3 regions of the Rhizobium sp. Pop5 genome follow, and region 2 is predicted to be linked to each of the others. Evidence: riboswitches for the same ligand, from Rfam matches in the RefSeq annotation. Region 2 holds a riboswitch; each other region holds the start of a gene.
What was found. A riboswitch is a leader RNA that binds a small molecule or an ion and turns the genes downstream of it on or off. The one in region 2 is predicted to bind FMN.
Positions count from the first base shown of each region.

Region 1 (9,892 bases), on a different replicon from region 2:
CCCAAGGCTCGCGGCCTGACACCGGCGCTGTCTTCTCACCGTATCCGGCATCACGCCCGGCAGATTCAGGCCTGTGGTCCGCAGGCCAACGTTCCACCAAAACGGACTACTCCCGCCGGAGTGCCACCTCCTATTGGGCGAATGGATAGGATTCGGCGAAAGTGGGAGAATTCGTCGCCCGGAAAATCTCCGCGCTTAAAGGCATACGACGCCTGGAGGTGTGCCATGAGGACCTTGCTCTCCGCATTGACGCTATGCATCGCGGTTGCCCTTTGCATGCCAAGCGCCATCTATGTCAGGCTGCCCGGATACGCCTTCAAGACGAATCCGAAATGCGAGCGCCACGAACCAAAGACCAAATTCGACGCAAGGTGCGACTGGCCGAGACTGGGCTACAAGGACTTTACGCCACCGCTTATCACAGTGCTGGGGATCTGAAGATCCTCCTCCGATTCTTCGCCAATCATCGCAGTTCAATGGTGCGCCTGGCAGCCCGAGTGCATTTCATCCCTTCGCCAGTTCTTTATCCACCGCGGAAACCAGCCGCGAATCATCGGCCGTGACATCTGGCGCGAAACGGGCCGCGACTTTGCCGTCCCGGCCAATCAGGAATTTTTCGAAGTTCCAGAGGATATCGTCCTCTTCGCCGCCTGATATGCCGTGGGCTTTCAGGCGCTCGCGCATCGGCCCGTCACCTGTCGTCGCGACACCCGACTTGGTCAGTTGCCGGTAAAGCGGGTGCTGAGACGCACCCTTGACGGAGATTTTGGAGAAGATCGGGAACTTGACGTCATAGGTGAGAGTGCAGAAATCGACAATTTCGGCGTCGGTGCCGGGCTCCTGGCCCTTGAAATCGTTGGCGGGGAAAGCGGCGATGACAAAACCGCGCTCGCGCTTTTCCTCATAGAGCTTTTCAAGCCCTTCATATTGCGGTGTCAGGCCGCATTTCGAGGCGACGTTGACGATCAGGAGCACTCTGCCCTTATATTCGTTGAGTGTAGTATCACGACCGTCCACTGTTTTGACAGCGATATCCAGTACATTGCCCGTCACGGGAGCCCTCCGATTTCTCAAAAGATAAGTTTCGCCAAGCTTAGCGATGTCACTGCCGCTGTCATCAGGGTCGGAATCAACTTGGCTTGAGGACGCCACCGGTGCGGCTTCCGGCCGCACCGGTGCTCAACCTATGTCAGGCTGGGGACGTTTCCTTTACGTCATCGAGCAGGAAGTGCACGACGATATAATCGGTCTTGTAGTGCCGACCGCTCTCCGACACGGCATCGACGCTACCGCCGTCCTTCGGGTGCCAGGCGTGATAGTGAGGATTGGTGGTGATCAGGGTGATGGCCTTGCCATCTTTTTCACCAAGCCGGAAGCGCATTTCGGCGAGCGGCCAGATCCGCTCGTAATCCTCCATGGTGATCCGCGCTTTCAGCGCCTGGCGACGTAGCGGCGCTTCGCCCACTTCGGCCGGTGCCTCCAGCGTGACCTCTTCGGCTCCGCTGATGATGGCGTTGAATTCTTCAGGCCAAATGCGTCTCATGAAATCGCTCCTCCCGAGGCTTTTCCGTCAGTCCACTGGTGGAACTTAGCGGTTTGTCTGAAAGAAGCAAATTCCTGTCATGCTGTTGTCATCAGCATCGGCTGCTCCTACGTTCCCCTCGAACCGCATCAGGGCATCGATCGCCCGCAATCCGAGATCAAAGATGAAGACACGTGAAGAAAGGCAGGCGCTCCGGGCGAACATGCCGCGCACTGCGCTCAGCGCCCACCATATGGAAAACGCCCGCCTGCTGCCGGATCGCGGCGAGTTGCTCTACCGCATCCCAAACGGCGGCATCGGCGTCGAGGTGGGAGCAGCCTTCGGCGAATATACGGCGGAGATCCTCCAAAAGAACCGCCCGGCGCAGCTTTACCTCATCGATCCCTGGTCGATGGACCGTTACAGCTCCGGTCTCGATTCGATCCATACGCAGTTCGCGGCCGAGATCGAGGCTGGCCGGCTGCATCTGATGCAGGGCACATCGCTCGAAAAGCTTGCCGATTTTGAGGACGACTTCCTCGACTGGGCCTATATCGATACCGATCATTCCTTCGAACTCACCTGGCAGGAACTGCTGCTCTGCGAGAAGAAGGTGAAGCGGACCGGGCGCATCGCAGGGCATGATTTCTGCACCGGCAACACGGTTAAGCCGATCGTCTATGGCGTCGTCGAGGCGGTCACCAAGTTTTGCAAGGATTACGGCTGGCAATTCGAGTTTCTGACGGTCGAATCACATGCGCATTTTTCCTATTGCCTGAAACGGCTCTGATCGCCTCAGGCCTTGCCGGAATATTGCTCGTCGCTGACCTGCTCCAGCCAGTCTGCTACGCTGCCATCCAGCGCTTCATGGATGGCGATATGCGTCATCGCCGTGTCCGGGCCGGCACCGTGCCAATGTTTTTCACCAGGCGTGAACCAGATCGTGTCGCCGGGGCGAATCTCCTGGATTTCGCTCCCCCAACTCTGGGCAAGGCCTTTGCCTGACGTGACGATCAGCGTCTGGCCGAGCGGATGCGTGTGCCAGGCCGAGCGGGCGCCAGGCTCGAAGGTGACGGATGTCGCCCTCACCCGGGCAGGCGACGGCGCTTCGATGAGGGGATCTTGACGAACAGCGCCGGTGAAATAATCGGCCGGGGCCTGCATCGAGGGACGAGAGCCGGCGGGTTTGAACTCCATGATCTTTCCTTTTGCATCCATTGCAGTTGAAGCCTTGTAACGCGACGATATTTCATCGGGGCGACCGATCAAGGCCGGATCGACAATTGCGGCAAAGTCATCTGCCTGATAGGTCCAGTGCCTTTCATCACCTATGGAGGATTTCATGAAACACCATGCTTTTGGCCGCATGCCGTTCACCGTCACCAATGTCGGCTTCGGCGCCTGGCAGATCGGCGGCTCCTGGGGCGATATCAGCGAGGCCGACGGCCGCGCGGCACTGAATGCCGCGCTCGATGCCGGCATGACCTTCATCGACACAGCCGACGTTTACGGCGACGGCCGCTCGGAAAAGATCATTGCCGACGTCTTGAAGACGCGCGGCAGCGAGCGCCCGATGGTCGCCACCAAGGCGGGCCGCCGCCTCAACCCGCATGTCGCGGAAGGCTATACCAAGGCCAATCTGGAAGGCTTCATCGACCGAAGCCTGGAGAATCTCGCCGTCGACAGCCTCGACCTCGTGCAGCTGCACTGCCCGCCGCGCGAGGTGCTTTACCAGCCTGAAGTCTTCGAGGGGCTGAACGAGCTGCAAAGGGCCGGCAAGATCAAGGGTTACGGCGTCAGCGTCGAAAAGGTCGAGGACGGGCTGAAGGCGATCGAATATCCCGGCGTCGTCAGCATCCAGATCATCTATAATATCTTCCGCCAGCGGCCCGATCACCTGTTCTTCCAGGAAGCGCGCCGCAGGAACGTGGCGATCATCGCCCGCGTGCCGCTGGCAAGCGGCCTGCTCTCCGGAAAGATCACCCGCGACACCAAGTTTGCAAGTGATGACCACCGCAGCTTCAACCGCCACGGCGAAGCCTTCGATGTCGGCGAGACCTTCGCCGGCGTTCCCTTCGAAGTCGGTCTTCAGGCGGTCGAGGAAGTGCGCAAGCTCGTTCCGGCGGGGGCGACCATGGCCGCGTTCGCGCTGCGCTGGATCCTGATGAGCGATGCCGTCACCGTCGTCATTCCCGGCGCCCGCAATGCCGAGCAGGCCGAGGCCAATGCGGCCGCAGCCGGCCTCGCACCGCTTTCGGCCGATGTCATCGCGGCAACGCGCGAGATCTACGAGCGGCTGATTGCGCCGCATGTGCATCAGCGCTGGTAGGCCCTGACGGATCATTCAGGCCCGGCCGGCAAGTTGCAGGCCGGGCTTGAGACATCATCCAGCAGAGCCGGATCAGACCGTCACGACAATCTTGCCGAACTGCTCGTTCGATTCCAGGAAGCGATGCGCCTCGACGATCTGCTCGAAGGGGAATGTCCTTGATATGACTGGCTTCAGCGTGCCGAACGCGAGCCCTTCGAAAATAAAGGTCTTTGCGGACTGCAGCCGCGCCGGATCGCGGATAATCTCATGGACGAGATAGCCACGGAGCGTCAGGCATTTGCCGAGCACGGCAGGCAAAGGAAACGGTGTTGGCCGCGGGCTTAATCCACCGTATTCAATGAGAATGCCGCCTGGTGACATCGCCGCCGTCAGCGGTTCGAAAATAGGCCCGGCCACGGCGTCGAAGACGACGCGAACGCCCCCTTGCCCAGTGATTTCCTTCAGTCGTGCTTCCAAGTCCTCCTCATCCGATGCGATGACATGCGCGGCACCAGCCTCCTGCAATGCCTGGCGCTTCGAAGACGTTCTGGTGATCGCAATCGGTGTGGCGCCGATCCCGTTGGCGATCTGGATTGCAGCGAGAGCTACGCTGCTCGAGGCGGCGGTGATTGCCACGAATTCCCCTCTTGAAAGTCGGGTAATATCGATGAGAGCGCCGTAAGCAGTCAGATACGACATCCAGACAGCGGCAGCTTCCTCCCAGGAAAGTGTCGATGGATGCCTGACAATGAGCTCGGCGGGAAATGTCACGAGCTCACCATAAGCCGGCGAGCGCACCATCGAGATCGGCGGAATGATGCTGACGGCGTCGCCAGGCGCAAAGCCGTCGACGTCTTCCCCTATGGCCTCGATGATGCCTGCCGCCTCGAGGCCGAGGCCCGACGGCAACGGCGCGGTTTCGATATAGGTGCGGGATCGTAGCAGAGCTTCTGCCCGGTTGATCCCAAGAGCCTTGACGCGGATCTGAACCTGCCCCGGCCCGGGGGCAGGAATATCCATATCTTCAAGGCGGAGAACTTCGGGGCCACCGAATTCGTGAAATCGGATTATGCGTGCCATTTCCCACAAACTCCAAAACAATTGAACCGAATGAGCTATGACAACTCAATCAAGAAAGATAAATTGGCCAAAAGGCAAGACAGAAGAAACTGCGAGTTTGCAATATGGATCGTCTCACCAGCATGACCGTCTTCGTGAAGGCCGTGGATCTGGGCTCGTTTGCGGCAGCGGCAGCAGCACTCGGCCTATCCGGACCCATGGTCGGCAAGCACATCCGCTTTCTGGAAGAGCGATTGGGGGTCAGCCTTATCAGCCGGACGACGCGCCGGCAGAGCCTGACGGATTTCGGACGCGCCTATTATGAACGCTGTCGGATGATCCTTGTCGAAACAGAGGCCGCGGATGCGCTCGCGATCGATCATCTTTCCGAACCACGCGGAAAGCTGCGGGTCACAATGCCCGTGCATTTTGGGCGGCACTGCGCGCTGCCGGTTCTGATCGAGCTCGCAAAGCGATATCCGAACCTCGAACTCGATCTTTCGCTCAGCGATCCCATTATCGATCTCGCCGATAACGGTTACGATCTCGCGATCCGTACCGGTGAACTGGCAGACAGGTCAGGCATTATCGCCCGACGCGTCGCGCGCCAGCGCATGGTGGTCTGCGCCTCGGCGAGCTATCTCGATACGCATGGCAGACCGGAGCAGATCGAAGATATTGGCGGGCACAACGCGATCATCTATGCACGCTCTGCCCGCTTCAGCCCATGGCTCTTTCCACGTGGAGACCCGTCTCCGGTGGAAGTTCGGCCGAATAGCCGATTGCGGCTCGATGATCTCGATGCGATCGCAGATGCGGCAACGGCGGGCATGGGGCTCGCCTGGCTGCCCTACTGGCTCATCCGCGACCGCGTGCGGGCTGGAGCGCTCGAAGTGTTGCTGCCGGGTCAGCCGGAGTTTCTCTACGACTGCCATGCACTGTGGCTGCAGACACCGCACCTGCCGCTCAGGATCCGTCTCGCCGTCGACGCATTGGCGGCCGCGCTGCCCAAATTCATGACCTAGGTCCGTCGGGCCGTCCGACCTTCGCAGGATGGGCAAGGAGTACAGAAAGGCGAAGTCGTCTGCTTGATAGTTCCAGCGGCTTTCATCACCTACGGACGGCGATCCAGAGCGTCGCGTCGCCGCCGGTGCCGATCGCCCACGACATTTCAGAGGGTCTGCGTCAGGCCGGTTCCCTTTCCCGGCGCATCTCGTTCCTCATGATGAAAAGCGACGCGGCGAGAATGAGTGCTGCCCCGAGCCAAAGATAGCCGGCCGGCGCATAGCCGAAGAATAGCCAGCCCGCGAGCACGTTCAGCGGTAGTTTGAGGTCGTCGAACGGCTGCACGTAGGCGGCGTCGGCGCTGGCATAGGCAAGGGTCAGCAGATATTGCGCCACAACAGTCAGGAGGCCCGCCAGCAGGAAGAGAGCCAGCGTCGTGCCCGTCGGCACGACGAAGCCTGCGGCTAATGCCAGGCCGCCGTTGATCGGCGTCAGCATCACCAGCAACCAGACGGTGATGGTCTCGGGCTTCTCGATGCCGGTCAGGTTCTTGGTGATGAGAGACGATGCGCCCCAGAGAAGCGCCGAGAGAACAGGTAGCAGAGCTGCCCAGCTGAAGCTGTCCGACCATGGCTGGAGGATGATCATCGCGCCGCCAAAGCCGACAGCCGTCGCCGCCCAGCGGGCGGGGCCGACTCGTTCACCGAGGAACAGGCGGGCGCCGAGGATGATGAAAAAGGGCGAGGTCATGACGAGTGCGATCGCCTGCCAGATCGGCACCGAGGCAAGGCCCGAAACCCAGGCCTCGACGCCGAGCGCGGCAAAGACGACGCGCACGACATGCCGCCACGGATAATCCGTCCGCATGGCGGAAAGGCCTGATTTGCGCAGAAAGGGCAAAGAGAAAAGGAAGGCGAAGCCATATTGCCAGAAGGCCGTGGAGGCCGGGGGAAAGGCGAGCTTCATGGTCAGCCATTGGGTGACCACATTCAGGAGCGAGAAGGCCACGCCTCCGAGCACCATGAAGGCTGCGCCGGCAAAGGCGCGGGAACGCGGGACTGCAAGGGAATTCTGATTCATGTCTTCCATCCGGAACAAGGACCAAACATAAATCAGGACGTATGAGGCGACGGCACGCAGAAACAGGCAGTTCCCTGCCCGCATGCGGTCACGCTCATTCTCTTTCATCCGGACTATACCGTCGGCTCCGGAATCGCACCGGATCTGCTGACCCCTCCCCGGCTAAAGCTTCGGAAGGCGCTCGCGGGCTCGGGCCGCAGCCCTTACCGCCGGTGGGGACTTTCACCCCGCCCTGAGAACGGCTTCGTTCGTAGAACAAAGCGCTGCATGCGGCAAGCGACAAAAACAAAGAGGGGCTCAGCGATGCCGAACCCCTCCGAAATCCTGCGCAGCCGCTCTCGTGTACGGCTGGCGGACTATCCAATCAGCCGTTGACGGCATCCTTCAGGCCCTTGCCGGGCGTGAACTTCGGCACGTTGCGTGCCGGAATGTCGACTTCAGCGCCGGTCGACGGGTTGCGGCCCTTCGTTGCGGCACGATGAGAAACAGTGAAGCTACCGAAACCCGCGAGGCGGATGTCGCCCTTGTTCTTGAGTTCGGCCTGTACAACGTCGAAAACCGCGTCGACAGCGGAAGCCGCGTCAGACTTCGTCAGTCCAGCCTTTTCGGCTACTGCGGACACGAGTTCATTCTTGTTCATGTTTCCACCCCTTTCTAAATGGTATGAAACGACTCAAATGTAAGCTAGGCGCAGAATAGGTTTCATCAGGCCCGCCGGGAACCCAAAAGCCCTGCAAATCAAGGAAAAGCAAGCGTCTCCATGACGTTTTCACAAAAAAGGCTGGCGTTTCCGCCAGCCTTTTCGCGTCTTTTGCGCCAATGGGGCATAAATGTGGCAAGCGCCACTCAATGCGCTATGGCTGCGCCCGTATCATCAAGGCCTTCGACCGATGCGATGACCGGCGTTTCCACCGTGCCATCCCACTCGATCGGCTCCGGCCGCCGGATCAGTGCATGCTTGATCACCTCGCCCATCCGGGATACCGGGATGATCTCCATGCTGTTCTTCACGTTGTCCGGAATCTCCGCCAGATCTTTGGCGTTTTCCTCCGGAATCAGCACCTTCTTGATGCCGCCACGAAGTGCTGCCAGCAGCTTTTCCTTGAGACCGCCGATCGGCAGCACACGGCCGCGAAGGGTGATTTCACCGGTCATGGCCACATGCTTGTTCACCGGGATGCCGGTCATGATCGAGACGATGGCGGTCGCCATCGCCACGCCTGCCGAGGGGCCATCCTTCGGCGTTGCGCCTTCCGGCAGGTGCACGTGGATGTCGCTCTTGTCGAAGCGCGGCGGCTCGATGCCGAAATCGACGGCGCGCGAGCGGACATAGGAAGCCGCTGCCGAGATCGATTCCTTCATCACATCCTTCAGATTGCCGGTGACCGTCATGCGGCCCTTGCCCGGCATCATCACGCCTTCGATGGTCAGCAGTTCGCCGCCGACTTCCGTCCAGGCAAGACCGGTCACGACGCCGACCTGATCCTCGCCCTCGGCTTCGCCATGGCGGAAGCGCGGAACGCCCAGATAGTCGGCAATGTTGGCGGCCGTCACATGAACGGACTTCGTCTTGCCCTTGATGATCTCGGTGACCGCCTTGCGGGCGAGCTTCATCAGTTCGCGTTCGAAGCTGCGGACACCGGCTTCACGGGTATACTGCTGGCTGATCGCCATCAGGGCGTCGTCGCTGACCGAGAATTCTTCCGGCTGCAGCGCATGTTCCTTGATGGCCTTCGGCAGCAGGTGCCGCTTGGCGATCTCGCGCTTTTCATCCTCGGTGTAGCCGGCGATACGAATGATCTCCATGCGGTCCATCAGAGGCGCAGGAATGTTCAGCGTATTCGCCGTCGTGATGAACATCACGTCCGACAGGTCGTATTCGACTTCCAGGTAGTGGTCCATAAAGGTCGAGTTCTGCGCAGGATCGAGCACCTCGAGCAGGGCCGAAGACGGGTCGCCACGATAATCCTGGCCGAGCTTGTCGATTTCGTCGAGCAGGAACAGCGGGTTGGACTTCTTCGCTTTCTTCATCGACTGGATGACCTTGCCGGGCATCGAGCCGATATAGGTGCGGCGATGACCGCGGATTTCGGCTTCGTCACGAACGCCGCCGAGAGCCATACGGACATACTCACGGCCGGTCGCCTTGGCGATCGACTGGGCGAGCGAGGTCTTGCCGACGCCCGGAGGGCCGACGAGGCACAGGATCGGACCCTTGATCTTGGTGGCGCGGGCCTGCACGGCGAGATATTCGACGATGCGCTCCTTGACCTTGTCGAGACCGAAGTGATCGGCTTCAAGGATCTTCTCGGCATTGTTGAGATCGGCCTTGATCTTCGACTTCTTGCCCCAGGGGATGCCGAGCAGCCAGTCCAGATAGTTGCGCACGACGGTGGCTTCGGCCGACATCGGGCTCATCTGGCGCAGCTTCTTCAGCTCCGCATCGGCCTTTTCACGGGCTTCCTTGGACAATTTGGTCTTGGAGATGCGCTCTTCAAGCTCGCTCATCTCGTCGCGGCCTTCCTCGCCGTCGCCGAGCTCCTTCTGGATCGCCTTCATCTGCTCATTGAGATAGTATTCGCGCTGGGTCTTCTCCATCTGGCGCTTGACGCGCGAGCGGATGCGCTTTTCGACCTGCAGGACCGAGATCTCGCCTTCCATGAAGCCGAGCGCCTTTTCGAGGCGGGCCTTGACGCTGGTGGTCTCCAGCATTTCCTGCTTCTCGGTGATCTTGATCGACAGATGCGAGGCGACCGTATCGGCGAGCTTGGAATAGTCGTCGATCTGGCTGGCGGCGCCAACCACTTCGGGCGAAATCTTCTTGTTGAGCTTCACATAGCTCTCGAATTCCGAAACGACCGAGCGCGACAGAGCTTCCAACTCGACCGGATCGTCATGCGGCTCGTCGAGCACAT
Region 1 covers NZ_CP099399.1:1,195,838-1,205,729, reverse strand. Annotated here, with positions in the region: gene NE852_RS08065 (glutathione peroxidase) at 505-1,053, opposite strand; gene NE852_RS08060 (hypothetical protein) at 1,190-1,543, opposite strand; gene NE852_RS08055 (class I SAM-dependent methyltransferase) at 1,707-2,312, shown strand; gene NE852_RS08050 (cupin domain-containing protein) at 2,318-2,740, opposite strand; gene NE852_RS08045 (aldo/keto reductase) at 2,865-3,851, shown strand; gene NE852_RS08040 (zinc-dependent alcohol dehydrogenase family protein) at 3,924-4,913, opposite strand; gene NE852_RS08035 (LysR substrate-binding domain-containing protein) at 5,018-5,917, shown strand; gene NE852_RS08030 (DMT family transporter) at 6,078-6,986, opposite strand; FMN riboswitch at 7,070-7,221, opposite strand; gene hupB (DNA-binding protein HupB) at 7,342-7,617, opposite strand; gene lon (endopeptidase La) at 7,824-9,892, opposite strand, start outside.
Region 1: it holds a riboswitch for FMN, as region 2 does, so the genes downstream of both, NE852_RS08030 (DMT family transporter) here and ribB (3,4-dihydroxy-2-butanone-4-phosphate synthase) in region 2, are expected to answer to the same signal.

Region 2 (9,892 bases):
CATTGCCCGCGACCCAGTCATCACCGTCGCCGCCGAATATTGTGTCACTGCCCACGCCTCCGTATAGATAATCGTTCCCGGCACCAGCGCGGATTAAGTCATTACCTTCGAGACCAACTAATAAAACTGGGTCAGATAAATCTCTTGTGTCAATTGCGTCGCCGTGAAGTTTCGCTCCAAGATCATCAACAAGGACCAATTTGACCGGCTCGCCGTCTGTTAGACTTTCCCCAACCGCAACGTCGAGCGACTCGACCTGCCAGTCGTAAAGCGTCGAATGATATGATGCGCGATCAACGTAATGAGGCCCTCCCATCTCGGCAACAATGAGCTGCTCGTCTCGGACTGTGTCACCTACATAGTCATACTTTCCTGTCAGGAGATTAGGAGGGATGCCATCCTTCTCGCCGTCGTCGACACCAACGACCGCGTGGAGAATCTCATGCATTATAGCTTGCTCGAAGGAATAAGTGGCTATGGTTCCGTCGCTACCGATAAGGCATTTTCCATCCACGGAGGTTGGGTTGTATTTAACCCAAAATTCACCGGGCTTCGCCTTAGTTTGAAACTCGTGCTCGAATGTGAGTATTTTTGGGCTAGCGGCAAGAAGATCAAAAACACCCCGCGCTGTATCGGAGACTGTGTATAACTCAGCTATTATCTGTTTGATGCGATCTGGCTCTCCACCAGTTGCGTTCACAAAATTAAGCTTTCCCAGAACTTCTTGGATTCCCATTACGGCTTCTCCCTCAAAAGAATGGATTTCAGCATTGAGAAAAGAACCGCCGGATCGTGATCAGGCAACAATGGCTCGCTTTCCTCGAATAACAGCAAATTAAACTTCGCTATCGTGTAGCGACAGTAGGCACTTCCAACATCAGCAAAATACAAAATGTCGGCATAACAGTACAGAAACGGTTGTTCCGCAGGCTCTTTCTTGTAATACTTGGTTATTTGGTCGCGAGATGAAGAGGCCACCGGAGTTTGCGCTCCCTGCTCAGGCTGAGCATCTCGACCCTCCTTCGCAAACCTGGAAATGGCAAGAAGGATTCGCCGAAGTTCTGCGTCGTCGTGAAGATCGAGAATAGGCTGGTTTAGGGCCTTCTGCGCCCGACCTATCAGCAGACGGTTTCCGGGGCAGAATCGACCTTGATAGTCGCCTGAATATTCTATTGCCACTAGGCAATACATATAGCCGCGATGAAGCGGATACCGCGAAACGTGAGCATATAAAGCTTTGTCCGAGGCGGTAGTGTCAAGTGCTTCTGCGTGAGATGTCGATGCGAATGCCAAAGAGGCCAGCAATGCCGCAAAAACGACAAACGTGGTGGTCAACGGCGAGCTTCGCGGAGCCCGGATCAGACGCAATAGCCACCAGCAATTGAGTGGCCTCAGAAAAGTTGCAACTAGCGCCACAAATATCACCCCCATAAGTATCATGGCTGAATAGTGATAGTTCAATGGTTGCATATTTTGCAAGCCCATTTGTAGGACCGGTGAACGCAACCCTAACGGCCGGTTTGCGACAACCTACCGCTCGGATCGTCGCGGTGGATACGGCGAATTTAAGTACAACAAGGGTGCCGCCCGCCCGCTATCCGGTGAGGATGACCGGTTACCTGGCTCGACGGGCTTCCGCTGCAAGCAGCGATCCACTTCACTGAAACGTTGGGCGCCGTGAACCGTCTTGGAACCGAACCAGATCTGGAAACGATGACAATGGGTTGACGCTGTATCGCGATCACGGGCGCTGGACTGTGGCAGTGAAGGACGTCCTCCGCACGATCTTGTCACGCCCGATGCCGCGCGGAAGAAAATCGCTGACCGTGGTCTTCGGACGATTGGCTTCGGAGGTTCTGGAGTTCGAAAACGATCCCGGATATCGCGAAATCATCTCTGTTATGAATGAGGTTGCGGCGGAGTGACGGCTGCAGCACAGTCCCAATGTCTGCGCGTCCGATTCAGGGATTTTCGAGAGTAGCCCAAATTCACTGTCTAATCGTGGTTAAGCGATGGATAGCTGTTCACGACAGACCGCCCTCAGGTTCAAAAGTTCTCTCCCTTCCGGGCGGCCCATCCGCAGAGGCGTTCTCAGGCACACCAAGCCCGTTGCCGCGCCATTCCAAGCCGAAAATTAAGTGCCCCCAATCAGGATCAAAGATTGATCCTTTTGATCAGAGCTTCAGCGCGAACGCTCGAACGAACGCCGTTTCGAACTTGAAATCGGGGGTCGGTGAGTCAGGATGTAATTTGCTTGTAATTTATCTCGCCAAATCGGATCCGGCGCTAGGGCCAGTTTGATCCGGGACATACTTCCTAAGAATCTGGGAAAAACCAGCGTTTCTCGAGGCTTAAATCCGGTCCTTAAGCTTGTTTTACAGGAATAAAGGTCGTCGAGACGCCGGATGCTCTATATGGTTTGGCAGCGCCGAAGACGCCCTCGTGACAGTTGTTGGTTGTGGTATAGGGTTTCCGCGTCGCTTCTAACGACAAGTTCCACTGAACAGGACCAAGCGATGTTCGGCGGAGAGCCAACAGCTAGGTCGATCAGGCCGCCTTAACAGGCGCGCTCACGCCCCGATAAGCAATGAGGTCCTCGATTGTGATGAGATGGAGGCCGTGTCGCTCGGCAAACCGCTCAAGCTCCGGCAGGCGCGCCATCGTGCCATCATCATTGGCCACTTCGCAGATGACACCCGACGGCGACAGGCCGGCAAGCCTTGCGAGGTCGACAGCCGCCTCGGTGTGGCCTGGACGGGCAAGCACGCCGTTCGGTTGCGCACGCAATGGGAAGATATGGCCAGGCCGGGCAAAATCCTCGGGGCGGGAGTTCTCGCCGATCAGCGCCCGAACCGTCGCGGCGCGGTCGGCGGCCGAAATACCGGTCGTCGTTTCAGGAATATAGTCAACCGACACGGTAAAAGCCGTCTTCAGAAGTTCGGTATTGTTGGGGACCATCTGCGGGATCTGCAGGTCGTCCAGCCGCTCGCCTTCCATCGCCACGCAGATCAGGCCGCGGGCATAATTCATCATGAAGGCGATCGCCTGCGGCGTAATCGCTTCGGATGCGATGATGAGATCGCCCTCGTTTTCACGATCGCGATCGTCAACGACAACCACGATCTCGCCCCGCGCAATCGCGGCGATCGCATCTTCGATTTTGGAAATTGCCATTTCTCTGCCTTTCAAGGGTTAGCCGCGTGAGCGGCATTCATGGCCTGTCAAAAGCCACCATTTTCCCTTGGGCGAACAAGCATATGAAACGCCGCGTGCCGAGCGGCGTCCCCTGCGTTGCTCTCTTTCATCCGGACTATGACCGTCGGCTCCGGCCTCTCACCGGATCTGCTGACCCTTCGCTTCCACGAAGGCGCTCGCGGGCTCCGAGTTGCCTCGATACCGCCGGTGGGGAATTGCACCCCGCCCTGAGAACATGACTTAGATAGATGATGAAGGCCTTGTTCTGCAAGAGGTCGGATGTCGATCACCCTGCGGGGTTCGCCGCACCGAGGTGAAAGCACCGTTCCCCTTTGTCGAACAGAGCTAGGACATGATCAGGCCGCCATCGACATTGATGGTCTGGCCGGTGATGTAGGCAGCATCGTCGCTGGCAAGGAAAGTCACGAGGCCGGCAACATCTTCGCCCGATCCTGCGCGCTTCATCGGGATGCCCTCGACCCATTCCTTCATAAGTTCTCCGGGGCCGAAATTGCCGAGCAGCTTGCCCCATGCCTGGTCGTTGTAGGCCCACATGTCGGTTTCGATGATGCCGGGGCAGAAGGCGTTGACGGTGATGCCATCGGTCGCAACTTCTTTGGCAAGGCTCTGTGTGATGCCGACGACGCCCATCTTGGAGGCAGCATAATGCGGCGTATAGATGAAGCCGTCGCGCGCCTGACCGGAGGCGGTGTTGATGATCCGGCCGCCGCGGCCATGTTTGCGCATGCGGGCGATCGCTTCCTGGGCGCAGAGGAACACGCCCTTGGTGTTGACGGCCATGACCTTGTCCCACTCGCCCTCGGTCATGTCCTCGATGCGGGCAATGGTGATGACGCCGGCATTCTGGATGGAGATATCAACGTCGCCGAAGGCCTGTTCGGCTGCATCGTAAAGAGCCTTGACGCTTGCCTTGTCGGTGACGTCGCCTACGAAGGAGATCGCCTCTCCGCCATCGGCCTTGATCTGCTCGGCAACGGCATGCACGCTCTCCTCGTTGGCGGAGACCACGAGATGGGCACCCTCGCGCGCAAAACGTTTGGCAATCGCCGCACCGATGCCACGGCTTGCGCCGGTAATGACGACGGTCTTGTTTTCGAAGCGTTGCATTCTCTTTTCCTTTCAGGGGTGCCGATCTGCAAACCGACGACACTTGCCTCATCACGCAGACTTCAAAAGGCTGCAGAAATAATCCCGGCAAATTCCGATGCCTTCAGCGAAGCGCCACCAACCAGCGCTCCGTCCACATTGCGAAGCCCGAATATGGCCGCGGCATTGGATGCCTTGACCGAGCCGCCATAGAGGATCTTGACGGAATGGCCGTCATCGCCCAGCCACTCTTCGAGCATATGCCGGATTGCAGCATGGACCTCCTCGATCTGTTTGTTGGTTGGCACCAATCCTGTTCCTATCGCCCATACGGGCTCATAGGCGATGATGAGATTTGCGCCTGTCGCTCCCTCGGGGATGGATTCTGCCAGTTGCTCGCCAACCACCTCGATCGCCCGTCCTTCATCACGCTCATGTCGCGTTTCACCGACACAGACGATCGCGATCAGGCCCGCCCGATGAGCGGCAACCGCCTTCGCGTGGACGATTTCATCATCTTCACCATAAGACACGCGGCGCTCGGAATGTCCGAGGATCACATAACGCGCGCCGATATCGGCAAGCATTTCGGCAGAGACGTCGCCGGTATGGGCGCCTGACTGCTGCGCGTGACAATCCTGTGCGCCGATGACCAGGTTCGAATCCTTGGCCCGCTCCACTGCCCGGTCGATCAGCGTGAAGGGCGGGCAGACGACGATGTCGCACGTCGCCTCGCCCGTTAATCCCCTCAGCGCCTCGATCTCAGCTTGGGAGGAGATGAGACCGTTCATTTTCCAGTTGCCTGCAATCAGCTTGCGCATGAGATCACCAGCAGCAGAAGCCGCCATCGACGAGCAGATCGACGCCCGTCACGAAGCTTGCGGCGTTCGAAAGCAGGAAGACGGCCGGACCAACCATCTCGTCGACACCGGCCATGCGCTGCATCGGTGTTTGCTCTTCGAAGAGCTTGGTCTGATGCACCATCTCCGGCCGGGTATTCATCGGCGTTGCGGTATAGCCCGGCGAGATCGTATTGACGCGGATGCCGCGCCCGACCCACTCCATTGCCAGCGACTTGGACATATGGATCACACCCGCCTTGGAGGCGTTGTAATGCGCCTGGCTTAGACCCCGATTGACGATGACGCCGGACATGGAGGCGATGTTGACAATGGAGCCGCGGCCGTTTTTCAGCATGGCGCGCGCTTCGGCCTGGCAGGACAAGAAGACGCCCTTCAGGTTGATGTCCATCAGCGTCTGGTACTGGTCCTCTTCCATTTCCTCGGCGGGATTGGCGTTGGCAATGCCGGCCGCATTGACGGCAAGTGAGAGAGCGCCGAGATCGGCTTCTGTCCGGGCGATGGCTTCGGCAAGCGATGATTTGCTGGTGACATCTGCAGCGATTTCGATCGAGCGGCGGCCGGCAGCCCGGATATGGCCGGCTGTGGTGGCAAGGCCGTCATCGGTGCGGCGATCGAGAAGAGCCACGTCGGCACCGCACTGGGCAAGACCGATGGCGATCCTCTGCCCGATGCCGCTGCCGGCGCCCGTCACGATGGCGACCTGGCCGCCGAGATCAAATAGCTTCGGTGCGTTCAGAGAGATGTCGGACACCGCTCTTCCTTTCTGTCTTTTCCTAGATTGTCGCCAATTCCATGACCGAGACGTCATTCGCCTCGTCACGCTTGAGAATGCCTGCCTGTTTGCCCTGCGCCAGCACGAGAATGCGGTTCGATACGCCGAGAACCTCCTCGAGATCGGAGCTCACGACGATGACCGCGACGCCCTGTTTGGCGAGGTTGACGATGATGTCGTAGATGCCGGCGCGGGCACCGACATCGATGCCGCGCGTTGGCTCGTCCAGCACCACGACCTTGGGATCGCGCATCAGCCATTTGGCGATGACGACCTTTTGCTGGTTGCCGCCCGAGAGATCGGAAGCAAGCTGTTCCGCACGACCCTTGACGCCGAATTTCACCACCGCCTTTTCGGCGAAACCACGCTTCACGCGCGAGGTGAGCCAGCGCCCGCCAAGCTTGTCGAGATTGGCGTAGATGATGTTTTCACTGATCTTGTGTGCAACGACGAGCCCCTGGTCCTTGCGATCTTCCGGAACCATCACGATGCCGTTGGCGATCGCATCCGCAGGGCTGCGCAGCTTCAGCGCCTCACCTTCCAGCCGGATAGAGCCGGCGCTGATTGGATCGGCACCGGAAATCGCCCGCACGAGTTCAGTCCGGCCAGCACCGACGAGGCCGGCAATGCCGAGGATCTCGCCGGCATGAACGTCGAAACTCACATCCCGGAAGGAATCGTCCGGCGACGTCAGGCCGGATACCTCAAGCACAGGTCTTCCGGTCGGCTCGGGAAGGGTCGGAAACATCCGATCAAGCGAGCGGCCGACCATGCTTTCGACGATCGTTCGCACCGGCGTCGAGCTATCGGCAAATTCATGGACACGCTCTCCGTCGCGAAGCACGACGATGCGGTCGGTGATCTGCTTGATCTCCTCCATCCGGTGGGAGATGTAGATGATGCCCACGCCCTCGGAGCGAAGTTTGCGGACCTGCTCAAACAAGGCTTCCGTCTCTGCCCCGCCAAGGGCTGCCGTCGGCTCGTCGAGGATCAGGAGTTTCGCATTGAGCGCCAGCGCCTTGGCGATCTCGATGAGCTGTTGGTTGGCTGTTGAAAGACCAGCGACCTTTCGGGTCGCGGAAATGTGCAGGTTCAGCCGTGCGAGCTGTTCCTGGGCTCGGCGGACCATCTGGGTACGGTCCACGACGCCATTCTTCATCGGCCATCGACCGATGAAGACATTTTCAGCGATGGAAAGATGCGGCAGGAGCTCTAGTTCCTGATGGATCAGCACGACACCCTTGTCGATCGCTTCGCGCGGAGCGGCTGGGGCATAAGGCTGCCCCAGCCATGTCATCGTGCCCTCGGATGGTGTGCGTGATCCGGCAATGATACCCGATAGCGTCGACTTGCCGGCGCCGTTTTCGCCCAGAAGCGCCACCACTTCGCCGGGATAGACGTCCAGGTCCACATTTTTCAGAACCTGGAGCGGTCCATAGCGCTTGGATATGCCCCTCAGGGAAAGAACCGGCTCGGTCACTGCACACCTCCTAACGATTTCGGCTGATTACGGATGGTTGGCGATGAAGCCTGCCACGTTTTCCTTGGTCGTCAGGGTCGCATCGAGAAGCTGGACCGGCGGAACCTTTTCACCGGCGACGAGCTTTATGGCGTTTTCAACGGCGTCGCGGCCCATCTTCTGCGTCTGCTGCGTCGCCGTCACCGCGAAGACACCCTTGCTAAGGGCTTCGAGCGCCGCGGTATCACCGTCAAAGCCGCCGACGATGATCTTCTGCGAGGGATTGGCGATTTTGATTGCCTGCGCAGCGCCAAGTGCAAGGCCGTCGGCCTGAGCGAAGACGATCGACACGTCGGGATTTGCCTGCAGCATGTTCTGCATGATCTGGAAACCTTCATCCTGGCTCCAGATGTTCGAGTACTGCTCCGCAACGACCTTCACGTCGGGATTTGCCTTAAGGGACTCACCGCAGCCTTTGGACCGATCGACTTCCGGCGTCGTACCCTTCTGGCCGTGAATGATCACCATTTTGCCCTTGCCGCCGGCCTGCTTCAGAAGGTAGTCGCAAACCGCCTTGGCGGAGGCTACGGAGTCCGTCGCCAGAAAGGTATCGCCCGGAGCACCTTCGGCATTGCGATCGACGTTCACGACCGGAATGCCGGCGTTCTTGGCAAGCTTGACCGGCACGGTGGCCGCGGCAGCGCCCGCTGGGATGTAGATCAGGGCATCAATCTTCTGAGTCAGAAGGTCCTGGATCTGGTTGACCTGGGTCGGGCCGTCGCCCTTGGCGTCAACCGTGACGACCTCGATGCCACGCTTCTTGGCTTCAGCTTCGACCGACTGCTTGATCTGGTTGAAGAAGTTCGCCTGCAGGTTGGCGACGGCAAGGCCGAGTTTCTTGACTTCGGCTGCGTGAACGGACCCGAGGCTAAGGCCAAGCAGGGCGGCGGACGCGAGCAGAGTGCGCGCAAATTTCATGTCAGTTCCTCCGTTGTTAGTAAACCCTCGGGTATCCTCCCCTTCGGGCAATCGCTCCGCTCCAAACCTTTCGGAGAGGAATTTCTTGCAGCCCGCACCATCTGCGGGCCGAACATCAGGCAGCCCGCCGCTTCCGGATCGTTTCCGCACCGACTGCGAGAACGATGACGACGCCAATGATGACCTGCTGCAGGAAGGGCGAAACGTTGAGCAGGTTGAGGCCGTTGCGTAGCACGCCAATGATCAGGACGCCGATCAGCGTGCCACCGATACCGCCGGCGCCTCCCGACAGCGAGGTTCCGCCGATGACGACGGCTGCAATCGTGTCGAGCTCGTAGCCGAAACCGCTCGACGGCTGGGCGGAGTCAAGGCGGGCGGCAAGCACGATGCCGGCAAGACCCGCCAGAAGCGCGCTGACGACATAGACGAGAACGGTCACCAGCTGAACGTTGATGCCGGCAAGGCGCGCCACTTCGGAATTGCCGCCGACCGCATAGAGCATGCGACCTTCAGCGCGAAAGTGAAGAAAGACCCAGGCGGCGGCCGCGACAGCGAGCATTAGGAAGACGGTTGCGGTCAGAACGCCGAAATGACGATCGATCGCCAGCATCATGAACCAATCTGGGAATCCCACGATCTGCTGGCCGTCGGTGATCATATTCGCCACGCCGCGTGCTGCCGACATCATAGCAAGCGTCGCGATAAAGGCGGGCACCCTGAACCAGGTGACCATGATGCCGACGATCAGGCCACTGATCATTGAGGCAATGAGCGCCAGCACGATCCCGACGGCGAGCGGCAGACCAGCGACATTCGCCGTCCAGCCCATCACCATCATCGCGAGAGCCAGGACCGAACCAACCGAAAGGTCGATGCCTCCGATCAGGATCACGAACGTCATGCCCACCGCCATGATCCCGAGCACGGTGATCTGGTCGAGAATGTTCAGACCATTGCGGACGGAGAGAAATGCATCAGCGCTGAAGGTCAGGAACAGGCAGAGCAAAAGCAATCCGACAAGCGGACCGGTTGCTCCCGTGAGCTTGCTGACCCACGTACCGGACGGACGGCTCTGTTCATTCACGTCGATCGCCACCATCGTTCCTCCCTGGGATTAAGGCCGGCGGCCAATATTTCTTCAGAGTAGAATATTTATTCACTTCTGCTGGAAAATTCATTAACAACTTGCTTAGATGCTGTCAACCGGGTTTCCGGGTTACATGTGAGGCGCAATGATCAATAAGGGGGTTGACTAAGCTCATCGTTATGCAAAAATATAACCATATGAATATTTATGCACAAGAGGAAACGATGGAGCCTTCCGAACTTGAACGTGTTGCTCGCCAGATACGTCTGCGCGACCTTCAGGCCGTGTACGAGGCAGGAGCTGGCCATATTGGTGGCGAGATGTCGGTGATCGATCTCCTCACCGCGTTATACTTCCGTGTGCTGCGTATCTGGCCCGATCAGCCCAGACATCCCGATCGCGACAGGTTCGTGCTGTCGAAGGGGCATACG
Region 2 covers NZ_CP099401.1:269,635-279,526, forward strand. Annotated here, with positions in the region: gene NE852_RS27000 (calcium-binding protein) at 1-736, opposite strand, end outside; gene NE852_RS27005 (hypothetical protein) at 736-1,335, opposite strand; gene ribB (3,4-dihydroxy-2-butanone-4-phosphate synthase) at 2,548-3,174, opposite strand; FMN riboswitch at 3,290-3,434, opposite strand; gene NE852_RS27015 (SDR family NAD(P)-dependent oxidoreductase) at 3,541-4,323, opposite strand; gene tpiA (triose-phosphate isomerase) at 4,386-5,123, opposite strand; gene NE852_RS27025 (SDR family oxidoreductase) at 5,128-5,916, opposite strand; gene NE852_RS27030 (sugar ABC transporter ATP-binding protein) at 5,939-7,417, opposite strand; gene NE852_RS27035 (sugar ABC transporter substrate-binding protein) at 7,445-8,374, opposite strand; gene NE852_RS27040 (ABC transporter permease) at 8,490-9,473, opposite strand; gene NE852_RS27045 (transketolase) at 9,686-9,892, shown strand, end outside.

Region 3 (9,892 bases), on a different replicon from region 2:
ACGCTGCCGCCTGACTTCTGCGCGAGCATCTGCCTGACGACCAGCTGGGTCAGATGGATGAAGCCTTCGAGATTGGTCGAGGACAACGTCTCGAAGTCCGTCATCGTGAAATCGACAAACGGCTTGGCCAGGAAAATGCCGGCATTGTTGACGAGCGCGTCGATCGAGCCGAAGCGGTCGATCGCCGTTTTGGCAATCCGCGCCGCGGTTTCGGCATCACCGATGTCGCCGTCGACGAGGGCGAGCCGATCGGAGGCCTCGAAGGCATCCGAGGCGCTGACCTGGCGCGAGGTGGCGACGACATTGTAGCCGCGCGCGATGAAGGCGTTGACGAGGCCTGCGCCGATACCCTGGGAGGCGCCCGTAACGATGACAGTCTTTTGCGTAGTCATGTTGAACTCCATGATCTGGTTCGGGCAACTGCGAGCCTCTTGGGGCCGGTCGCTCGAGATGGGGCCGCCGCGATCGCGCCGCCATCGGCTTGTTGTTCGTTTTCGCAAGGTGAATATGGCGAAATCTTCATTCCCCGATTAGGTGGAAATATCTGGATTCTCTTTTGCATCAGTGCAAAAGTGACGGTCATGGCCGATTTGAACGACATCGCCGTTTTCGTGAAGGTGGCGCAATATGGCAGCTTCAGCCGTGCGGCCCATTCGCTGGGCATGCCTGTTTCCACCGTCAGCCGGAAGGTGACGTCGCTCGAAGAGCAGCTCGGCGTCACGCTCTTGCAGCGGACGACCCGCAAGCTCAGCCTCACCGCGCAGGGGCGGGCCTACTACGACAGGTGCAGCGAACCGCTCGCCCATCTGATCGACGCCGAGCAGGCGCTGACGGAAACACAGAGGAAGCCGGAAGGGCTCTTGAAGATCTCCGTGCCCGTCACCTTCGGGCAGGAGGTCTTCTATGAATTCATCTCGTCCTTCCTGAAGGCCTATCCCGATATCCAGGTCGATCTCTTCGTCACCAACCTGTTCCTCGATCTGGTCGCGGAGAATATCGATCTCGCCATCCGTTTCGGCGAACTCAAGGATTCCTCGATCGTCGCGCAGCGGCTCGGCAAGAGCGTTCGCTATCTGGTTGCGACATCAGGCTATCTCGAGGGCAGGGCGCTTCCGTCAAAGCCCGAGGATCTGAAGGAGCATCGATGCGTGCTGTTGAACGGCCGCAACGGCGAGGCGGACTGGCATCTGGTCAGCGGCCGCAAATCGATTGACGTGCGCGTGTCCGGGCCGGTATCGAGCCGCGATTTCGATGCGGTCAGCGCCTTTACCTATCGCGGCCACGGCATCGGGCTCCTACCTTCGACCTATTGCGACGAAGAGATCAAGCGAGGCGAGCTCATCCGCCTGCTGCCCGACTGGTCGTCGCCGGAAATCTTCGTGCACGCCGTCTACCCGACCCGCCGCTTCCTGCCCTTGCGCCTGCAGGTCTTCCTCGAAGCGCTAAAGGCATGGAAAAGCCCTTTGTGGCTGCCTTTGCGTTGAGGGTTGCGGGATCGGCGCGACAAGAGAGCCTCGCGCGGAGGGCGCGGCTCAAGGCAGCTCGCCCGGCCAATCCATCACCGAAAATTGAAGCCCAGCGCGTGGCGGCGCGTCCTGCCCCGATCAAGCTGTGGTAAAATTTGCCGGCTTGTGAATGGCGCGGGGATTTGCCGATGCTGACGACACTTGCGGTGCTGATGGGTCTTTCCGGCGTCGCCCCGATCGCGGAGATCGGGAGAAGCGAGGTCGATGTGGCGCTGGTGCTTGCCGTCGACACCTCGCGGTCGATGGATTTCGAGGAGATCGGCATCCAGCGCCAGGGTTATGTCGAGGCGCTCAAGCACAAGGAATTCATCGATGCGGTCAAGGGTGGACTCACCGGCCGCATCGCCATCAGCTATTTCGAATGGGCGGGCTATGTCGTCCAGGATTCGGTGATCGACTGGCAGGTGATCGAGACGGAAGCCGATGCGATCGCCTTTGCCGACAAACTCGAAGCCCGGCCGATCGCCACGCAGCGGCGCACCTCGATCTCCACCGCCATCGCCCAGGGCGCCAGCATGATCATCGCCAGTCCCTTTCAGGCCAGGCGGGAGGTGATCGACGTTTCCGGCGACGGCCCGAACAACTCGGGCAATCCGGTGATGCTGGCCCGTGACAGGGCGGTGGAAGCGGGCATGGTCATTAACGGCCTCGCCATCATGCTGCGGCCTTCCGATGCGCCCGAGGGTCTCGACAAATATTACGCCGATTGCGTCATCGGCGGCCCCGGCGCCTTTGTGCTGCCGGTCCACAAGATCGAGGATTTCGCCGTCGCCGTACGCCGCAAGCTGGTGCTCGAAATCAGCGGCCTTTGGCCGCCGGTGACGGTGCGTGAGATTGCGGGGGATGCGCCCGCGGCCGACTGTCTGTTTGGCGAGAAACAGTGGCGGGACTTTTTCGAGCGGTGAGGGGTGGTGGCTTGCCGGCGCGATTTGGGATGAGAGGACATGTCGTGTGGCACCCCCCTCTGTCCTGCCGGACATCTCCCCCACAAGGAGGGAGATCGGCTGGGCGTGACGGCTTCCCCAAACAGCCGAGCATTGTGATTGCCGCTGCCGTTCGACAGGGGGCGTGGTCAAGCCTCCTGTCGATCTCCACCCTTGTGGGGGAGATGGCCGGCAGGCCAGAGGGGGTGCCACACGGCATGCCGGTAAAGAAGAGACGCGCGGCATCCAATAGAGCTTCGCCCTGGGCGCCTGCGAGGGCCTCGAAGGGCGAAGCGGGGGCTTACGGCCTCTGCCGCCACCTACAACGGCAACTCCCGGCCCGCCCGTTCGCTGACCATGTATTCGGCGTACCAGTCCGGCCAGTTCTCGTCGTGTTTGCCGCCGTTTCGTTTCTCGTGTTCGCCGTGGGCGGTGGCGGCGCGGCGCAGCGCGGCGGCGAGGTCGCTTGATGTCGAGAAGGCCGTCTCGTCGGCGTCGATGCGGCCCGGCAGCCGCGTGGTGACCTCCTGGAACAGCCAGCCGTTGCCATCGGGATCCTTGAACGAGGCGAAGGAGCGGTAGCTGCGGTGGTCGGGATCGCGGCCGGCGATTCTGAGGCGTCCGAACAGATAGGGTTCATCCTTGCCGGCATAGACGCCTGCTGCGTCGTGGAAGACGTCGCTCACCTCGACGCCGCGGGCGATGAGATCGCGGCGGGCGGCCTCGATGTCCGAGACGACGAGGTAAAGGCCCTGGGCGGAGCCGGGGGCGGCGGCGGTGATATTTTTGCCGAAGATGATCGCGCAGCCGGAGCCGGGCGGGGTGAACTGGATCACCCGGAAATCGGCATCATTGGCGAAGTCGGCGTCAAGCCGCCAGCCGAGGCCGTCGTAAAAGCGTTTCGCGCGGTCGACGTCCGAAACGGGGATGACGACCACTTCGAGCTTGGTGTCGACCGGTCGTGTTCTCGTGGATAGGGTGGGGGTTTCACTGCGCATTGCATTGCTCATCTTCAGCTCCCTTGAGGTTTGGACGCATTAAGAATGGCGATACATGTCGGGGTCGAGTGGACCACAGCGCGGCGAGGGCGTCGAATCAATTCTTCTGTCGGTAGGGAGAAGACGGCGGGCCGATCCCGCCGCCTGTTGCGCGGGTCTCTACGCCGCAAGAGCGGCGCGCGTCTTGCCGATCATCAGAGCGGCGCGCGCGGCCTCGCGGCCCTTTTCGACGAAGTGAGCGCGGTAGATCTGTTGATGGTGCTCGGTTTCCTGATAGTGATGCGGCGTCAGCGAGACCGACAGCACCGGCACGCCGGTATCCATTCCGGCGCGCATCAGCCCGTCGACGACGGCCTGGGCCACGAAGTCATGGCGATAGATTCCGCCGTCGACGACGAAGGCGGCGGCGATGACGGCGCCATAACGCCCGCTCGCGGCAAGATCGCGCGACAAGAGCGGCATTTCGAAAGCGCCTGGAACATCGAACACGTCGATCTGCTCGGCGGGAATGAGCTGTTGAAAGCCTTCAAGCGCACGATCGACGATATCGGCGTGCCAGCCGGCTTTGATGAAGGCATAACGGGTGGGTGTCATGGTAATCTCCTTTGGCGTACAGACACGTCACCCAAGGCGATCACGAGCGTCCGCCGCCAGCCCGAAAGGGCAGCGGCAACGCACGTTCTCTTTCATCCGGACTATGACCGTCGGCTCAGGCATCTCACCTGATCTGCTGACCCTTCCGAGGAAGGCGCTCGCGGGCTCGCAATCGAAACTGCATACCGCCGGTAGGGACTTTCACCCCGCCCTGAGAACGGCGCGACAATAGGGTCAAGGCGGCGGGCTGGCAATAGGGGAAGATGGTTTCGGGATGGAGGCGGGGTTGCGACCCCAAGAGAGCCTCTCCTGAGGCGCCCCGCAGTGGCCTCGAAGGACGAGGCGGGTGCGCTATCGGCTGATGGATGTGTGCTCCAACGCCCTTGTTGAGCGCGCTCTTCCGCCTAAATGCTTCTGCTGAGGACATCCATGTCGAAAAAGCATCTCGTGCCGCGTCATAGGGCAGGACAGCAATCATGGGAGAATGTGATGCCAGACCCATTCATCGTGCGCCGCGAGGCGCATATAGCAGCACCCCCGGCTGCGGTGTTTGCACTGATGACCGATCCGGAGAAGATCCTGCGCTGGATGGGAACGGAGGCGCAGATCGAGCCTGAGCCGGGCGGGCTCTATCTCGTCAACGTGACAGGCGCCCGCTTCGCGCGCGGTTCGTTTCGCGAGGTGGTGCCGGTTCATCGCCTGGCCTACAGCTTCGGCTGGGACGGCAGCGAGGTGGTGCCGCCGGGCTCGAGCCTGGTCGAGATCGACCTGATCGAGCAGCCCGACGGGACGCTCCTGCGGCTCACCCATAGCGGCCTGCCGAGTGCGGAGCAATGCGCCGGCCATACGGAAGGCTGGGTGCATTATCTCGGGCGGCTGACCGAGGTCGCCGCCGGGCGCGATCCGGGTCCGGATGTCTTTAGCGGCAGGAAATGAACGGTTTTGCGCGGGCCTCGCCACGGCCCGCAACCGCCTGACATTGCGGAAAAAATGGCCGTCCGGCGCACTGCCCGGCCGTCCGCAAACGCGCCTTTTTCCCCGGCAAACATGAACGCGCAATTCATCCCCAGTTCAATTTGGCATCCCTAAGGTGGGTACGGCTGGATTGAATGGAGTTCGTTATGAAGGCACTTTCTATCGCGGCTGCCTTGCTCGCTGGCAGCCTCTCGATCGGCACAGCTGAGGCCATGCCGATGGGGTCAATCAACGTTCAGAGCAATATCGTCAAGGCCGACTACGCCTGCGGTCGCGGCTGGCACCTGACGCCGTGGGGCGAATGCCGCCGCAACTGGCAACGCCCGCCGATGGCTTTTTATGGCGGTCCGCCGCGCTGGGGCTGGGATGGTCCGCGCTGGCGCCACGAACGCCGCTGGGATCGGGATCGTCGCTGGAATGACGACCGTCGCTGGTATGGCGATCGCCGCTGGGATCGCGATCGTAACTGGGATTGATACCCCGCCCAGAACCAAAACCCCGGAACCAAAACGATGGAGGCCGGCGCGATCTTCGCCCGGCCTCTTTTCATGCGCGGACGCTTGGGCTCAGATCGGAGTGACGAGCCAATGCTTGCCGTCGATCAGCTCTTCGAGCTCGACCGGATCCTTGACGCCGAACTCGAACCATTCGACGAGTTCCTTCGCTTTCCGCTTGCTCTCTTCGGCGGTGAATTCGATCCCGTAGCGCGTGCACCATCGCCGAAGGATCGACGTCAGCAGCGTTATGTCGTTTCCGTCAAGCGGATCTTTCGGCCAGTACGTCGTGCCCATCGCAACCCCTCAATCATACGATGACGAACGGCGCATAATGGAATCAAATCCGCGCAAGTTTAAAGTGTTTTTTTCTTTGTTTTCCACCGCGCTGAATGGTTTTCCACAGGGTTGTTTGGCGGTGGGGTTGACAGGGGTTGCGGGGGATGGCCGCGGGCGCAAGAGCCAAGAGGAAGCGCTGCGTCCGCTTGCGGACGCACCGGGGTTGCCGAGGCTCGGACCGAGTGCAATGCTAGGGCATGGATCTGCCTTCCTCTCTTGCCTGGTTGATTGACGAGGCCGCCGCTTCGCCCGGTCCCGAACGGTTTCTCGCCGAACTCGGGCGTCGGCTGCTGGCCGATGGCTTGCCGCTCGCCGGCGGCGCGCTGACGCTTTCGGTGCCGCATCCGATCATTGCGCGGCGCACATGGCTGTGGCGGGCGGAGAGCGGGACCGTCATCGAGGCGCTGGCCTTCGCCGCGGCACCGCCCGTCGGGGCCGGGCGTGAGTGGCTGGCCGGGCTCGGGCCGGTCTGGGAAGAAAGGATCGGGCCTTCTCCGGACGACCCCATCCTCGGCTGGGCAGGCCTTGCCGACGGGGCAGGGGCTTTTGCTCCTGGTGATGCGGCCCGGCTGCGCGAGGTCGCGCGTTTTGCCGCAGCACCGCTTGCTGCCCTTGCGGCGCGCGAGGCGCGGGCGGCCCTGCTCGAAGCCTATCTCGGCCGGCGCAGCGCTGCCCGGGTGCAGGCCGGCGCGCTTGCGCGCGGCACAGGCGAAATCATCCGCGCCGCCCTTCTCTGCGCTGATCTCAGAGATTTCACCGCCCTTTCCGAAGTGACCGAGCCGTATGCGATGATTGCAGCGCTCGACGCCTATTTCGACCGTGTCGCCGGCGCCGTGCATGCCTTCGGGGGCGAGGTGCTAAAATTCATGGGCGACGGCGTGCTCGCGATCTTTCCCGTCGCGGGCGCCTCCGGCGAAGAGGCCGGGGGCGATCGCAATGCTTGCGAGGCGGCGCTGAGGGCGGTCGCCGCCTGCCGCGCCGGCATGGCCCATCTCGACCAGCTGCGCCGGGCGCAGGGGCTGGCGCCGCTGCCCTTCGGCGCCGCACTGCATTTCGGCGAGATCCTCTGGGGCAATATCGGCGCGGCCGACCGGCTTGACTTCACCGCCATCGGTCCGGCTGTCAATCTCGTCAGTCGCCTGGAAGGGCTTTGCAAGCCGCTTGGCCGCAGCGTGCTGATCTCGGGCGCGGTGGCGGCGAACACTGGATCAGCCCTCACGCCGCTTGGCGAGCACGCCTTGCGCGGCATCGCCGAATCCTGCGCCGTCTTCGCCTTGCCGGAAGATTAGCGTGACGCCCCAGGTGCGGGGCGCGGCGATCAGCCTGGTGTCGCCTATCCCTGCGTTGCAGGCTTTCAGTCCGGGCTATGAGGCGAGGGGGCGGAGCTTCTCTCATCGGCGGGCGACCTCGCGTCGCGCTCGCATCTCCTGATGTATGTATAATTTGCAAAGAAATGTTTGCAAAGTTTTCTTTGCAAACTATACTCTCGGCTCATGAAAAAGCCGCGCCCACAGCCCGCCACAGATGCCCGTACCCTCAGCCGGGTCGTTCCCGATCCGGCCGCGCTGAAGGCGCTGGCGCATCCGGTGCGGCTGCGCATGCTCGGCATGCTCCGGGTGGATGGCCCGGCTACGGCGACGCAGCTGGCCGTGCGCCTCGGCTTGAACAGCGGAGCCACGAGCTATCATCTGCGCCAGCTTGCCCAATATGGTTTCATCGAGGAGGCGCCGCATGTCTCGCGGCGCGACCGCTGGTGGCGCGCAAGCCACGAACTGACGTCAGTGCCGGCGAGCGAGATCGAGGGGGAGGCGCTCGATCTCGACATCGCCTTCAACCAGGCGGTACTCTCCCTGCAGGTCGGCCAGATGCAGCAGGCGGCGGAGGAATATGCCGAACTGCCGGCCGAATGGCGCAAGGCGAGCACGGCGAACGACATCATCATCCCGATGACGGCAGAACAGGCCGAGGCCCTGACCCGGCGGCTGACCGACATCATCCTGGAAGCGATGCGGGCAGCGCCGCAGCTCGGCGAGGCGGCGTCTCGGAAGCCCGGCATGGTTCCCTTCTCGGTCATGCTGCACGCCTTTCCCTATCCGGGCCGCCTGCCGCATCGCGAGGGGGAGGAGGAGCCGTGAGGCGGGGCGGGCCGTTCCTGGCACTTGCCGCCGCCGAGACGCTGTCGCTTTCCGGCACGCGGCTTTCGACCATCGCCATTCCCTGGCTGGTGCTGAGCGCGACCGCCAGTCCTGTGCTGACGGGGCTGACGGCGATGATGGAAATGCTGCCCTATGTGATCGCCAAGGCGCTCGGCGGGCCGCTGATCGACCAGGTCGGCGCCAAGCGCATCGCCATAACCTGCGACCTGGCCTCCGTCGCTGTCGTGGGGCTGGTGCCGCTTCTCGATCTCTTCGGTCTGTTGAGCGTGCCGATGCTGCTGCCTGTCGTCTTTGCCATGGGCGTGCTGCGCGGCCCATCCGATGCCGCCAAGCAGGCGATGGTTCCCGATATCGCAGCACTCGCCGACGTGCCGCTCGAGCGGGTGACCGGCGTCGCCGGCGCAATCGAGCGGCTGGCCTCGACGGCGGGTGCGGCGGGCGCCGGCGCGTTGATCGGGTTGATCGGCCCGGGCCAGGCGCTCCTCGTCAATGCCGCCACCTTTGCCGCCGCCGCCCTGATCGTTGCGGCCGGCATCCCCGGCATCAGGCGCACCGCCGAGCGAGCCGCCACATCAGGCGGACGTCCGGGCATGGTGTCTTCCTATCTCGACGATCTCCGGGAAGGCTGGCGCTTTCTGCGCGGCGATGCGGTGCTCGTCAGCATCGTCGCCATGGTGGCTATCACCAATCTCATGGACCAGGCCTATGGGGCGGTGCTGCTGCCGGTCTGGACGCGGGAGACCGGCCACGGCCCGGAGCTGCTCGGCGCCATGCTGGCCGCCTTCACCGGCGCCTCGATCGCAGGGGCTGCGATTGCGGCTGTCATCGGCGAGCGCATGCCGCGCCTGATGGTCTATACGGTGGCCTTCCTGCTGACCGGATTTCCGCGCTTTCTGGTGCTTGCACTCGATGCGCCGCTCGGCTCCGTCTTTGCGACGCTCGCCGTCGCAGGATTTGCCTCGGGTTTCCTCAACCCCATCCTGTCGGCGGTGATTTTCGAGCGCATCCCGAAGCCGCTGACCGGCCGCGTCACGGCGATGAACGCCGCCCTCTGCTTCGCCCTCATTCCCTTCGGCGGCCTCGTCGGCGGCGCTTTGATCAGCGGCATCGGCCTTGCCGCAGCGCTGTTCGTGACCGGGCTTGCCTATCTCTGCGCAACACTTGCGCCGCTGGCGCTAAAGAGTTTCCGCGGCTTCGAAAAGGCGCTCGCCTGAAGGCCGAGCCTCACGCTTTATGCCCCAGTTCTTCGACGATCAGATCGATAAAGCCGCGCACGCGCGGTTCGATAAGGCGTTTGTCGGGATAGAGGATCACGATCTTTGCCTCGTCGGTCTCAGGGTCCGGCAGGACCTGACGCAGGCGGCCGGCGGCGAGATCGGCGGCAATGAAGAAGTCGGGCAGGAGAGCGATGCCCAATCCCGCCAGCGCCGCATCGCGGATGGCCTCGCCGCTGTCGAGCCGCAGGCGGCTTACCCCCGGCGCCTTGATCCAGGTCCCGCCTTTGCCGCGAAAGCGCCAGCCCTGCCGTTGATTGCGGCACATAAAAAACAGGCAGTCGTGGTCGGCGAGATCATCGATATCGCGCGGCTCGCCGCGCTCGGCGAGGTAGGAAGGCGAGGCGCAAAGCCGCGTCTTGTAGGCGGCGATGACGCGCGAGGCCAACCCTTCATCCGACGCAGATGCGTTCGTGCCGATCCGGATCTCCAGATCAAAGCCTTCCTCGACGATATCGGCCAGGCGATCGGTGAAGCTCACCTCGGCCTGGAGATCGGGCCAGGCGCGAAGATATTTTTCGAGCAGCGGCAACACCACGAGCCGCCCGAAGGCGCGGGGGACGGTGAGCCGGAGGACGCCGCGCGGCGTGCCGCTGCGCCCCGCAACACTTGC
Region 3 covers NZ_CP099399.1:2,358,121-2,368,012, reverse strand. Annotated here, with positions in the region: gene NE852_RS14010 (SDR family NAD(P)-dependent oxidoreductase) at 1-392, opposite strand, end outside; gene NE852_RS14005 (LysR family transcriptional regulator) at 582-1,484, shown strand; gene NE852_RS14000 (DUF1194 domain-containing protein) at 1,655-2,431, shown strand; gene NE852_RS13995 (VOC family protein) at 2,770-3,459, opposite strand; gene NE852_RS13990 (6,7-dimethyl-8-ribityllumazine synthase) at 3,607-4,041, opposite strand; FMN riboswitch at 4,122-4,264, opposite strand; gene NE852_RS13985 (SRPBCC domain-containing protein) at 4,531-4,977, shown strand; gene NE852_RS13980 (GCG_CRPN prefix-to-repeats domain-containing protein) at 5,163-5,492, shown strand; gene NE852_RS13975 (hypothetical protein) at 5,583-5,807, opposite strand; gene NE852_RS13970 (adenylate/guanylate cyclase domain-containing protein) at 6,047-7,138, shown strand; gene NE852_RS13965 (helix-turn-helix transcriptional regulator) at 7,343-7,984, shown strand; gene NE852_RS13960 (MFS transporter) at 7,981-9,219, shown strand; gene NE852_RS13955 (LysR family transcriptional regulator) at 9,230-9,892, opposite strand, start outside.
Region 3: it holds a riboswitch for FMN, as region 2 does, so the genes downstream of both, NE852_RS13990 (6,7-dimethyl-8-ribityllumazine synthase) here and ribB (3,4-dihydroxy-2-butanone-4-phosphate synthase) in region 2, are expected to answer to the same signal.